DNA from 2 places in the Streptomyces sp. NPDC048275 genome. Region 2 is predicted to be linked to the other one. Evidence: riboswitches for the same ligand, from Rfam matches in the RefSeq annotation. Region 2 holds a riboswitch; the other holds the start of a gene.
What was found. A riboswitch is a leader RNA that binds a small molecule or an ion and turns the genes downstream of it on or off. The one in region 2 is predicted to bind thiamine pyrophosphate.
Positions count from the first base shown of each region.

Region 1: another riboswitch for thiamine pyrophosphate. It lies ahead of thiC (phosphomethylpyrimidine synthase ThiC); the one in region 2 lies ahead of thiO (glycine oxidase ThiO).

Region 1 covers NZ_JBEZLR010000018.1:70,670-76,557, forward strand. Annotated here, with positions in the region: gene AB0D57_RS14015 (YibE/F family protein) at 1-1,402, opposite strand, end outside; TPP riboswitch at 1,474-1,630, shown strand; gene thiC (phosphomethylpyrimidine synthase ThiC) at 1,623-3,425, shown strand; gene AB0D57_RS14025 (VWA domain-containing protein) at 3,673-5,175, shown strand; gene AB0D57_RS14030 (hypothetical protein) at 5,333-5,888, opposite strand, start outside.
Region 2 covers NZ_JBEZLR010000004.1:122,574-128,461, reverse strand. Annotated here, with positions in the region: gene pknB (Stk1 family PASTA domain-containing Ser/Thr kinase) at 1-73, opposite strand, end outside; gene AB0D57_RS04530 (thiazole synthase) at 287-1,081, opposite strand; gene thiS (sulfur carrier protein ThiS) at 1,085-1,285, opposite strand; gene thiO (glycine oxidase ThiO) at 1,282-2,457, opposite strand; TPP riboswitch at 2,455-2,566, opposite strand; gene AB0D57_RS04515 (hypothetical protein) at 2,660-3,076, shown strand; gene AB0D57_RS04510 (FAD-dependent oxidoreductase) at 3,109-4,335, shown strand; gene AB0D57_RS04505 (hypothetical protein) at 4,558-4,872, opposite strand; gene AB0D57_RS04500 (Rv2175c family DNA-binding protein) at 5,151-5,522, shown strand; gene thiE (thiamine phosphate synthase) at 5,615-5,888, shown strand, end outside.

The DNA of each region.
Region 1 (5,888 bases), on a different contig from region 2:
CCGCCGAGACCACCAGGGCGGCCAGCGCGGTGGTCACCGGCACTGAGGCGACGAGACCGATCGAGCCGATCAAAGTGCGCACGATCTCCTCGGCGACCAGTTCGCTGTTGGCGACCGCGCCCACACTGCTCTGCGCGATCGAGAAGAGCAGCAGCAGCGGCAGCGCGGCGCCGGCGTATGCCAGGACGAGCGTGTTGACGACCGACGCGATGTGGTCGCGGCCGATCCGAATGCCCGCGCGGTACAGACCGCGCCAGCCCATCGTCGGATTGGCCTCGTGCAGCTCCCAGACCGCGGACGTCTGTGTCACCGTCACATCGTCGAGGACACCGAGCGAACCGATGATGACGCCGGCGAGCAGTAGACCGCTCATGTCGATGGACGGATACAAGCCGTGGATCAGTCCAGTGTTGTCGTCCGTGTTGCCGGTCAGCGCGGCCCAGCCGATGAACATGGAGCCGAGTACGCCGATCAGCACCAGCGAGAGCAGCGTGCCGATCACCGCCACCGACGTGCGGGCCGAGAGGCCATGGCACATGTACAGCGCGATCAGCATGATGGCGCTGGCCCCGACAATCGCCACGATCAGTGGATCCGAGCCTTGCAGGATCGCGGGCAGGATGAAGAACGTCAGGATCAGGAAGCTGACGGCCAGCGCGATCAGCGCCATGACGCCGCGCATCCGGCCCACCACCACGGTGACCACGGCGAAGATCCCGGCGAGCAGCGCCAGGGGGAACTTCCGGTTCACGTCGCTGACGGAGTACTGCAGATCCTTGGGCGCGGAGGGTTCGTATGCGACCACGACCTTCTGGCCTTGGTGCAACTGCCGTGACTGGTCGGGCTGGACGATCTCGGTGAACGTACGGCCCTTGTCCTTGCCGGTGTCGACCCGGATCGTCGCCTTCTTGCAGTCGCCCGTCGCCTGCTGCTGGGCGGAGGAGCCTTCGGCGGTGGACGTGGCGCCGGTCGGGGTCTCCCCCGACGCGTTGACGGCTTTGCAGTCCACCTTGTCGACCTTGGTGACGGTGGCCTGCTGGGTCTGCCGGTCGAAGCCGACGCCGGTGCGCTCGTGAGACGGGGCACCACCGGGCCAGAGCACCAGGAGACCCACAAAGACCGCGGCGGCGAAGGGGATCAGCACCGCGGCGATGACCTTGCGCAGGTGCTTGGAGACAGGCGCGGCGGGGCCATGGCTGTGACTGTGAGAGTGGTCCGATCCGTGCCCGCCGCCCGATCCGTGTCCGTCTCCGGGGCCGTGCCCATCTCCGGGCCCGGGGCCACGGTCGCCGTCCGGTCCATGCCCGTGGCCGTTATCGGAGCCATGTCCATGGCCGTCACCGGAGCCGGGTCGGCGCGGCGGCTCGGGCGGTGGGAACGAGGGCTTCTGCGATGTGGTCACCGACCGATCATCGCAAGAACGGCGGAGGCCCTCTGTTCACCGCGCCAGATATGACGCTAGCGTGGAGGCACCTTTGCACACGCGGGAGCTCGGAGCACCGGGCTGAGAGGGCGCTGACCTTCGTCTTAGCGATGTTTCACATGAAACATCGGCAGACGGAAGCCGCTGCGTCGACCGCTGAACCTGTTACCGGGTAATGCCGGCGTAGGGAGTAGGTCTCATGACCAACAAGGACGTACGCACGCCTGCCTCCAGCCAGGGCGAACAGCCGCAGGAGGCCGGGAAGTCCATCGGCTGGCACAAGGCATACGTCGGGGGTTCTCGCCCCGACCTACGGGTGCCGGTCCGTCAGGTGCACCTCACCAACGGGCAGTCCGTCACGCTGTACGACACCTCCGGTCCGTACACCGATCCGACGGCCGACACCGACGTACGCAGGGGCTTGGCGCCGCTGCGCGAGAACTGGATCACTGCCCGCGGTGATACCGAGGAGTACGCGGGTCGTCCCGTCCGTCCTGAGGACGACGGGATCAAGCACACCTCGCCGCGCGGGGGCCTGCGCAACCTCGACGCCGTCTTCCCGGGGCGGCCGCGCCAGCCGCGCCGGGGCCGTCCCGGAGAGGCGGTCACACAGCTCGCATACGCTCGCCGCGGCGAGATCACGCCCGAGATGGAGTTCGTGGCGATCCGCGAGAACGTCGACCCTGAAATCGTCCGTGAGGAGATCGCCGCCGGCCGCGCGGTACTGCCCGCGAACGTCAACCACCCGGAGATCGAGCCGATGATCATCGGCAAGCGGTTCCTGGTGAAGGTCAACGCCAACATCGGCAACTCCGCTGTCACCTCCTCCATCGAGGAGGAGGTCGAGAAAATGACCTGGGCAACCCGCTGGGGCGCTGACACGGTCATGGACCTGTCCACCGGCCGCAACATCCACACCACGCGTGAATGGGTCCTGCGCAACTCCCCTGTCCCTATCGGCACGGTGCCGCTCTATCAGGCCCTGGAGAAAGTCGACGGCCACGCCGAGGAGCTGACCTGGGACATCTACAAGGACACCGTTATCGAGCAGGCCGAGCAGGGCGTGGACTACATGACCGTCCATGCGGGTGTACGCCTGCAGTACGTGCCGCTCACCGCGAACCGCAAGACCGGCATCGTCTCGCGCGGCGGCTCGATCATGGCGGCCTGGTGCCTGGCGCACCACAAGGAATCATTCCTGTACACGAACTTCGAGGAACTCTGCGAGATCCTCGCCGCCTACGACGTCACGTACTCTCTGGGCGACGGGCTGCGACCCGGGTCGATCGCGGACGCCAACGACGCGGCGCAGTTCGCGGAGTTGAGGACGCTCGGGGAACTCAACACGATCGCGAAGCGTTTTCATGTACAGACGATGATCGAAGGCCCGGGACATGTCCCGATGCACAAGATCAAAGAGAACATCGACCTTCAGCAGGAGATCTGTGATGAAGCTCCGTTCTATACGCTCGGCCCGCTGACGACGGACGTCGCGCCGGCGTACGACCACATCACCTCCGGCATCGGTGCCGCGATGATCGCCTGGTGGGGCACGGCCATGCTCTGCTATGTCACGCCCAAGGAGCACTTGGGCCTGCCTGACCGTGATGATGTCAAGACCGGCGTCATCACCTACAAGATCGCCGCCCACGCAGCCGACCTCGCCAAGGGGCACCCAGGTGCGCAGGTATGGGACGACGCGCTGTCCGACGCCCGCTTCGAATTCCGATGGGAGGACCAGTTCAACCTGGCCCTGGACCCGGATACGGCAAGGGAGTTCCACGACGAGACCCTGCCGGCCGAGCCGGCAAAGACGGCGCACTTCTGCTCCATGTGCGGCCCGAAGTTCTGCAGCATGAAGATTAGCCAAAGCATCACGGAGCGGTTCGGTGGTACGGCGGCCGCTGGGGCGACGGCGGAGGAGGTAGCCGAGGGGATGCTCCAGAAGTCGAAGGAGTTCGCGGCGAGCGGGAACAGGGTCTACCTGCCGCTGACAGACTGATTGCTGGAACGGCGGTGCTCCTTGGGGCAGTCGACCAGGAAGCACCGCCATAGTTCAGTTTCGTTGGGCATTCCTCAGCCGCTCGACCGCGGTCAGGGGGCGTGCGGCGGCCTCTGCCGAAACTGAATCCTTTGCTGTCTCCTTTGAGGAGGCGCAGGTATGTGGTGAGTGTGTCCGTGGGCCGGTCGAAGCGGATGTTTGTGCATCGAGCGGCTCCGTGGCCGCGTTCTCTCGGCAGACTGGGCGCATGACATCGACAGCCATGAGCAAGGGCGCCAATCTTCCCGTCACCGCTGGGGCACTGCAGGCCGTGCTCAGCTGGAGAGGCGGAGCCGGTGCACCGGACGCGGACGCGTCGGCGTTGCTGCTCGGCGTGGGTGGACGGGTGCGGGACGACGGCGACTTCGTCTTCTACAACCAGCCGCAGCATGCCTCCCGCGCCGTACGCCATCTCGGCAAGCGGCGGGATGCCGATGCGACGACGGACACGGTCGAAGTGGACCTGCGCGCCCTGGAAACGGAGATCGAGCGGGTCGTTCTGTGCGCCTCGGCCGACGGTGGCACCTTCGGTGAGCTGTCCGGACTGACGCTGCGGCTGTTGGACGCCGGAACGCAGCAGGAGGTCGCGCGCTTCGAGATGGAGGCCACGACGGAGACGGCGTTCATCGGGGGTGAGCTGTATCTGCGCGGCGGTCAGTGGAAGTTCCGCGCCGTGGGACAGGGGTATGCGTCCGGACTCGCGGGCCTGGCAACCGACTTCGGCATCAGCGTCGATGAGGAGGCGTCCATGGATGCGTCTCCGGTCCACCCTGCAACCCCTCCGGCGGCTTCGGCCGCGGTTACGCCAGGGATCCCCGGGCCTGCCCCGCAGATCCCGTCGACGCCCCCGACGCCGCAGATGCCCCCGAGGCCGGCGGCAACGCCCGTGTCCGCCGCGTCCTTGGGCCCCTCCGCACCCACACCCACCGCAACACCGTCTGCAGCAAGCCTCAGCAAGGGCGAGGAGCAGCTGCCCGTCGATATGCGCAAGCGGCTCTCACTGCGCAAGGAGCAGGTGGCCGTCAGTCTGCGGAAGCACGGTGCGGTGGGTGTCACGGCGCGTGTCGTGCTGATCCTCGATGCTTCCGGTTCCATGTCCTTCCTCTACTCGAAGGGCGTCGTGGCCGACGTGGTGGAGCGGATGGCTGCGGTGGCCGCGCAGTTGGACGACGACGGTGTGATGCAGGCGTGGACATTCGCTTCCAACGCGGCCCGGCTGCCGGATCTGAGGCTGGGCGAGTTGCCCGAGTGGCTCGAACTCCATGTCAAGGTCGGCGAGCTGAGCCTGTTCCGGCGCAAGAAGCCGCGGAAGGGCCTGCTGCCGGGGCAGGTGGACATGCGGGCGGTCGGTATCCAGAACGAGGAGCAGAAGGCGATCGCGGAGGTTCGCTCGTATGTTCGTGAGCATCCGGCCGCTGACCCCACGCTGGTGCTCTTCTTTTCCGACGGAGGTGTCTACCGCAACAGGGAGATCGAGAAGGAGTTGCTGGAAGCGGTGGATGAGCCGATCTTCTGGCAGTTCGTGGGTCTGGGACGGTCCAACTACGGGGTGCTGGAGCGGTTCGACACCCTGCCGGGACGACGCGTCGACAACGTCGGGTTCTTCGCCGTGGACGACATCAGCCGTGTCCCGGACCCGGCGCTGTACGACCGGCTGCTCTCACAGTTCCCGGCTTGGGTGACCGCGGCCCGGCAGCTGGGCATCGTCTGAGCCCGCTCGCCGAGGAGCGTACGAGCGTGTGCCGCGCACGGGGCAGGGCCCGCGCTGCATCAGCGCGGGCCCCGGTCCTTCCCGTCACCGCGGTGTCTGCCGAGCCCGTCGTCCCAGTGTTCGCTGAGCCGTCGCTCCGGTGTGGGACCGGCGGGTGTCACTCCGGCTGGTGCTCGGGTCCTCCGAAGTCCGGGCTCGTGAAGTCCGGGCTGGTGAAGCTCGGGCGCGGGCCCGCCGCGGGTCCGCCCTCGGGGCTGCTGAACCCCGGCCGGTTGTAGCCGAGCTGCGGCATGCGGCCGGTGGTCGGCGTCGGGGACGGACGACCCAGTGCCGCCGTACCCGGATCGGCGAGTGCCTCCCGGAGGAACGGCATGATGCCGCGCTCCAGCAGGGCCAGGCGCCAGGCTTCCCTGGCCCGGGACACCTCCGCGTTCCGCTCGCCGTGTGCTCCGGCCTGGAGCGAGGACGAGCCGTCGCGCAGCGCGGTGAGCAGCAGCCCGACCGCGGCGGCCAGCGTCGCGGCCGCCGCGACCGCGCCGAAGACCCAGCCGGTGGTCAGGAGAGTCTTGGCCAACGTCGGCTCGGGGTTGAGCATCTTCAGGATGTAACCGACGATCAGGAAGATCGCCGCGGCTGTTCCGGCGAGGACGGGGGCGAGCACCGCGACGACGGCCATGACGCCCGCTCCGGCGGTCTCGGCCACCTCCCCCATG
Region 2 (5,888 bases):
CGATCCGTGCGTCGACGCGATAGCGGCCGTCGAGCACGCGCCCGACAAGCGGGTCCTGAAGGGTCGTATCCACGCAGGCGAGTGTACGAGCCGCCACTGTCAACGCTGCCCGCTCGGCCCGTACAGGCCCGGGACTGCAGCGGACCTGTGACGCACCTCGCCCCCCGTCCACGACAACGCAGGCCGCACCCGCCGACGGCGAGCTGCCCCCACGGGCGACGCCCACCTTCCGATCGACCGGAAACGGGCGGTGCGCGGGCGCGAGAAAAAACCGCAGCGCCGGAGGCTAGAAGGCAGGCCGCTCGGGATCCAACCGCGCCACGCCCTCCTCAGGAGACGAGGCCAGGGCAAAGCGCCGCCGAGGAATCCGCCCCGCACGCCACGCAAGCCGCCCAGCGTCCACCGCATGCTTCATGGCCTCCGCCATCAACACCGGTTCCTGCGCCCGCGTCACAGCGGAGGCGAGCATCACACCCGCACACCCGAGCTCCATCGCCAACGCCGCATCCGACGCCGTACCGGCCCCCGCGTCCAAAATCACCGGCACGCGCGCGTGCTCCACGATCAGCTGGAAGTTGTGCGGGTTCCGGATCCCGAGCCCGGACCCGATGGGCGACCCGAGCGGCATGATCGCGGCGCACCCGACGTCCTCGAGCCTGCGCGCGAGCACGGGGTCGTCGTTCGTGTACGGCAGCACCGTGAACCCGTCGTCGACCAGCACCTCCGCCGCCTCCAGCAGCTCGATCGGATCGGGCAGCAACGTGCGCTCGTCGGCGATGACCTCCAGCTTGATCAGCTCGGTACCGAGCGCCTCGCGCGCGAGCCGGGCGGTCAGTACGGCCTCTCCCGCGGTGAAACACCCCGCCGTGTTCGGCAGCACGCGAATGCCGAGCCGGTCGAGCACGGACAGCACCGACCCGTGCGCCGAAGGGTTCACGCGTCGCATCGCGACCGTCGTCAGCTCCGTGCCGGACGCCACGAGCGCCCGCTCCAGGACATCGAGGCTGGGCGCACCCCCCGTACCCATGATCAGACGGGACGAGAAGGTCGTACCCCCGAGGACAAAAGGATCGTCGGCCATGGGTCAGCCTCCTTGGACGGCGGTGAGGATTTCGACACGGTCTCCCTCGGAGAGGGACGTGGACGACCACTGCGCGCGCGGGACGACGGTTTCGTTGAGTGCGGCGGCTATACCGGACGGGGCCGCTGTCAGGGTGGCGACGAGCGTGTCGAGGGCGGTGTCGGCGGCGATCGGGCGCCGCTCTCCGTTGACGAAGATGTTCATGCGGGCTGCTCCGTGCGGACGGCGGCGGCGCTGAAACGCGCGGCGGTGAAGGGGCGGGCCACATCGGGGAGCTCCCCCGTGGTCAGGACGTGCGCCATCACGTCCCCGGTGACGGGCGTGAGCAGGACGCCGTTGCGGTAGTGGCCGGTGGCCAGCAGGAGCCCCTCGAGTCCGGTCGGCCCGAGCAGCGGCGCGTTGTCGGGCGAACCGGGGCGATGCCCGGCGCGCGTCTCCGTGAGCGGCAGCTCGGTGATCCCGGGGACCAGCTCATGGGCGTCGCGCAGCAGCTCGTAGACCCCGCCCGCGGTCACCGTGGTGTCCCAGCCGAGCTCCTCACTCGTGGCGCCCACGACGAGCTCGCCGTTCTCGCGCGGCACCAGATAGACCTGGCTCCCGCGCACGACGGCCCGCACGGTCCGGTTCAGGAAGGGCGCGTACCGCTGCGGCACGCTCAGCCGCAGCACCTGCCCCTTCACGGGACGCACGGGCGGCAGTACGTCGTCGGGGACGCCCGCGAGCTTCCCGCTGAGGCTTCCCGCGGCGAGCACCACCTGCCCCGCCGTCGGCCGGTCGCCGTCCGTGGTGACGACCCCGGCGGCCCGATCCCGTACGACGGTCAGCCGCTCCGCCCACGCCCGGTGGAACCTCACTCCGGCCCGCTCGCACGCTGTGACCAGGGCCTTCGCCAGCCGCCGTGGGTCGATCTGGTGATCACCGTCGACCCGGAGCCCGCCGCGCACACCGGGCGCGAGCATCGGCTCCAGACGGCGGCACTCGCGACCGCTGAGCCACTCCGAGTCGAGCCCCGACCGCTGTTGCAGGGCGTGCAGTTCGCGCAGATGGGCGCGGTCGTCGGCGTCCAGCGCGACCGCAAGCGTGCCGCACCGGCGGTAGCCGAGATCCTGGCCCGTCGCCTCGGTGAGCTCGGTCACGAAGTCGGGATAACGGCGCGCGGAGGCGAGGTTCAGGCCCAGCAGGGTCTGTTCGCCGTAATGCAGCTCGGTGACGGCGGCGAGCATTCCGGCCGCCACGCGCGCGGCTCCGCCGCCGGGCTCGGGGTCCACGACCGCGGTGGCGAACCCGCGCTGAGCGGCCCGCCAGGCCGTGACGAGACCGATGATTCCGCCCCCGATGACAAGGACGTCTGAGGTATGTGTACGTGTAGGCGACATGGGCGTCCAGCCCCTCCCTTCGCCGGCATGACCCGGATCAGGTTCGTACGGTCGGAGGCCGCCAGCCTCCCTCTCAGCCCGGTGCGTCCGGGCTCCCGCGAGTGGTTTTCTGTGCTGGGGTCCGGGGGGCGTCCCCCGGGAGATGCAGCACGTTGGCTAGCGTAGCCCGCTGCCGTATGTCTCAGTAAGGGAGCCTCCGTCCATGGCCCGTTCGCTCGACGGACTCGTCCTCGCCCCGGTCGCCGATCAGGCGCCGGGACAGGTGGGTACCCGCACCCGGTTCGCCTATCACGAGCGGGACGGCGAGATCTGGGCCGAGTACGCGGGCGGGGATGTCGTGCGGGGCCATCTCGTGGGGACGCGGGAGGGCGACCGCCTCGATTTCCGGTACGTGCAGTTGAAGCGGGGCGGCGCCACGTCCTCGGGGCACTGCGTGTCGCTCGTCGTAGAGCTTCCCGACGGGCGGCTGCGCCTGGAGGAGACCTGGGAGTGGGAGTCTCAGGCGGGCAGTGGGACGAGCGTGGTGGAACAGGTGGAGCAGGCCGGACAGGTCGAACAGGTCGAACAGATCGCACGTTCGACGGGCAATGTGGAACAGGTCACTGAGCACGTCCGCTGACTGACGGATTTTCAGGTGTCTATGGTGATCAGGTGAGCGAGCAGACGCAGGCACAGGGGCGTACGGGACGGCAGGTCGTCATCGTTGGCGCGGGCATGGCCGGAGTGCAGACCGCGGTGGCCCTGCGCGACAAGGGCTTCACCGGCGGCGTGACGCTGATCGGCGCCGAGCCCCACCAACCGTACGACCGCCCGCCGTTGTCCAAAGCGGTGCTGCTCGGCAAGGCCGAGGGCTCCGCCTTCGACGTCGACTTCGAGGCACTGGACATCGAACTGCGGCTCGGCTGCGAGGCGCTGGGCGTGCGCCCCGCGGACCATGAGCTGGACACCGAGGCCGGGCCGGTGCCGTACGACGTGCTGGTCCTGGCGACCGGGGCGGAACCGATCCAGCTGCCGGGCGCGCAGGGCGTACCCGGCGTCCATCTGCTGCGCACCCTGGACGACGCCGAGCGGCTGCGCCCCGTGCTAGCCCGGCAGCACGACATCGTGGTCGTCGGGGCGGGCTGGATCGGCGCGGAGTTCGCCACCGCGGCGCGCGAGGCCGGGTGCGCGGTGACCGTCGTCGAGGCCGCCGACCGGCCGCTGGCCGGGGTACTGCCCGCCGAGGTGGCCGACCCCATGACGGCCTGGTACGCCGACAGCGGGGCGTCGTTGCGCACCCACGCGCGCGTGGAGAGCGTCGAGCCCGGCGCGGTGATCCTGGACGACGGCTCCCGGGTGCCCGCCGGCGCCGTGGTCGTCGGTATCGGCGCCCGCCCCGCCACTGACTGGCTCGCCGACTCAGGCATCGAGCTCGGGGCCCACCGCGAGGTCGTGGCCGACGCGCACCTGCGCACCTCCGTGCCGGACGTCTACGCGGTGGGCGACTGCGTTTCCTTCCCCTCGGGACGGTACGAGGAGCGACTCCTCGTCCACCACTGGGACAACGCCCTGCAGGGCCCGCGCACGGTGGCGGCGAACATCATCGGCGAGGTGCCGGCGGCGTACGACCCGGTCCCGTACTTCTGGTCCGAGCAGTTCGGCCGCTTCGTCCAGTACGCCGGCCACCATGCGTTCGCCGACACGACGATCTGGCGCGGCGACCCGTCGGGCGCCGGCTGGACGGTCTGCTGGCTCCGCGAGGCCCGCCTCGTCGCCCTCCTCGCCGTCGGCCGGCCCAGGGACCTGGCCCAGGGGCGCCGCCTGATCGAGGCGGGTACGCCGATGAACCCGGAACTGCTGTCGGATCCGTCCCGCCCCCTGAAGGACGCGACGGCGTAGCGGTGCGGGCAATCGAAAACGTATGCGATCTGCGCGACTCGGAACTGTGACTGGTCGAGATAGATGTCAGCGGCTCACCAGCAGACCTGGGCTTGAGCAGCTCGGTGGGCACGTTGCTTGTCACCAGATGGTCGGCCTTGTTGTCACCTGATCCGACTTTTCAGCCCGGTTGTCGCCCAAGCCGATGGCGATGCCACTGCCCGAAGAGGTTCCACCGGACGGTCAGACGCTCCAGCTGTAGAGGCCACCACCCGTGCTCACCGCAGACGCCGCTAGCCGGGACACTCCCTGCAGGACCGCCAGTAGATCATCGTCGGTCATATCGTCCCCGTCGGCAGACCTGAGCCTCGCGGTCCAGCGACCTGCCAGCTCCTCCAGCTCGGTGGAGCTGGCGTTGGCCAACGCCAGCGTCAACCGCTGCGGCAGAGCGAACACCTCAACGCCATCGTTCAAGGGGGCAGTGACCCACTCCGGCCACGACCACCCAAGGAGCTGCTCAATCGGCGGGACCTCGGCAGAGGGCTCCTTGAAGTACATGTCCCACTCCGCGATGGCACTGTCCGGCTCAATGAAACGGCAGCTCACAGACTCAAAGGCCTGACCAGGTCCCCCCGGCGCGTCGCAGCGGCAGACTCGTCGTCGGGAGCGAGGAAGAACACTATGTCGTGGGCCATCTCAGCATGATGGCAGCCCGCCGAACTGGGCGCCGGTGGCAGATATCGCAACCAGGTGACATGGATCTCGACCAGTCACAGGAACCCGGCTCGGAGGGTGCTCGGGTACCGACTGTCAGTCGGGGATGGCAGGCTTGTCCCGTGACCGAGATTGACGCAAAGATCGATGCTCTCGTCCCCGCCTGGCTCACCCTCCCCGACATCGCGGAAATGCTCGATGTCGAGGTGACCCGCGTCCGGCAGCTGGTCAAGGAGGGCCAGCTGATCGCCGTACGCCGTGGTGAGAACCGCGCGCTGCACGTCCCCGCCGCCTTCATCGACGGGGCCGAGCAAAAGGTCGTCAAGGGCCTGTCCGGCACCCTGACGCTCCTGCGGGACGACGGTTTCTCCGACGAAGAGATGCTCGAGTGGCTCTTCACCTCCGACCCGACCCTGCCCGGCACCCCCGCGCAGGCTCTGAGCGAGAATCGCGGCACGGAGGTGAAGCGCCGCGCCCAGGCGCTCGCCGTCTGATCCGACAACCGTCCGGCGTACGGACCACGATCGGCCCCGGACCACCCCGGGTCGACGTGGTCCGTACGCACCGCACCACGGGGGACACACGCATGCCCGAGAACGCCGTCACCGCCCGCACCCGGCTCGCCGACGCCCGCGTCTACCTCTGCACGGACGCCCGTAAGCGCCAGGGCGACCTGGCCGAGTTCCTGGACGCGGTCCTGGCGGGCGGCGTCGACATCGTGCAGCTGCGCGACAAGGGTATGGAGGCAGCAGAGGAGCTGGAGCACCTCCAGGTCTTCGCGGACGCCTGCGCCCGCCACGGCAAGCTCCTCGCGGTCAACGACCGTGCGGACGTCGCCCACGCGGCCCGCGCCGACGTCC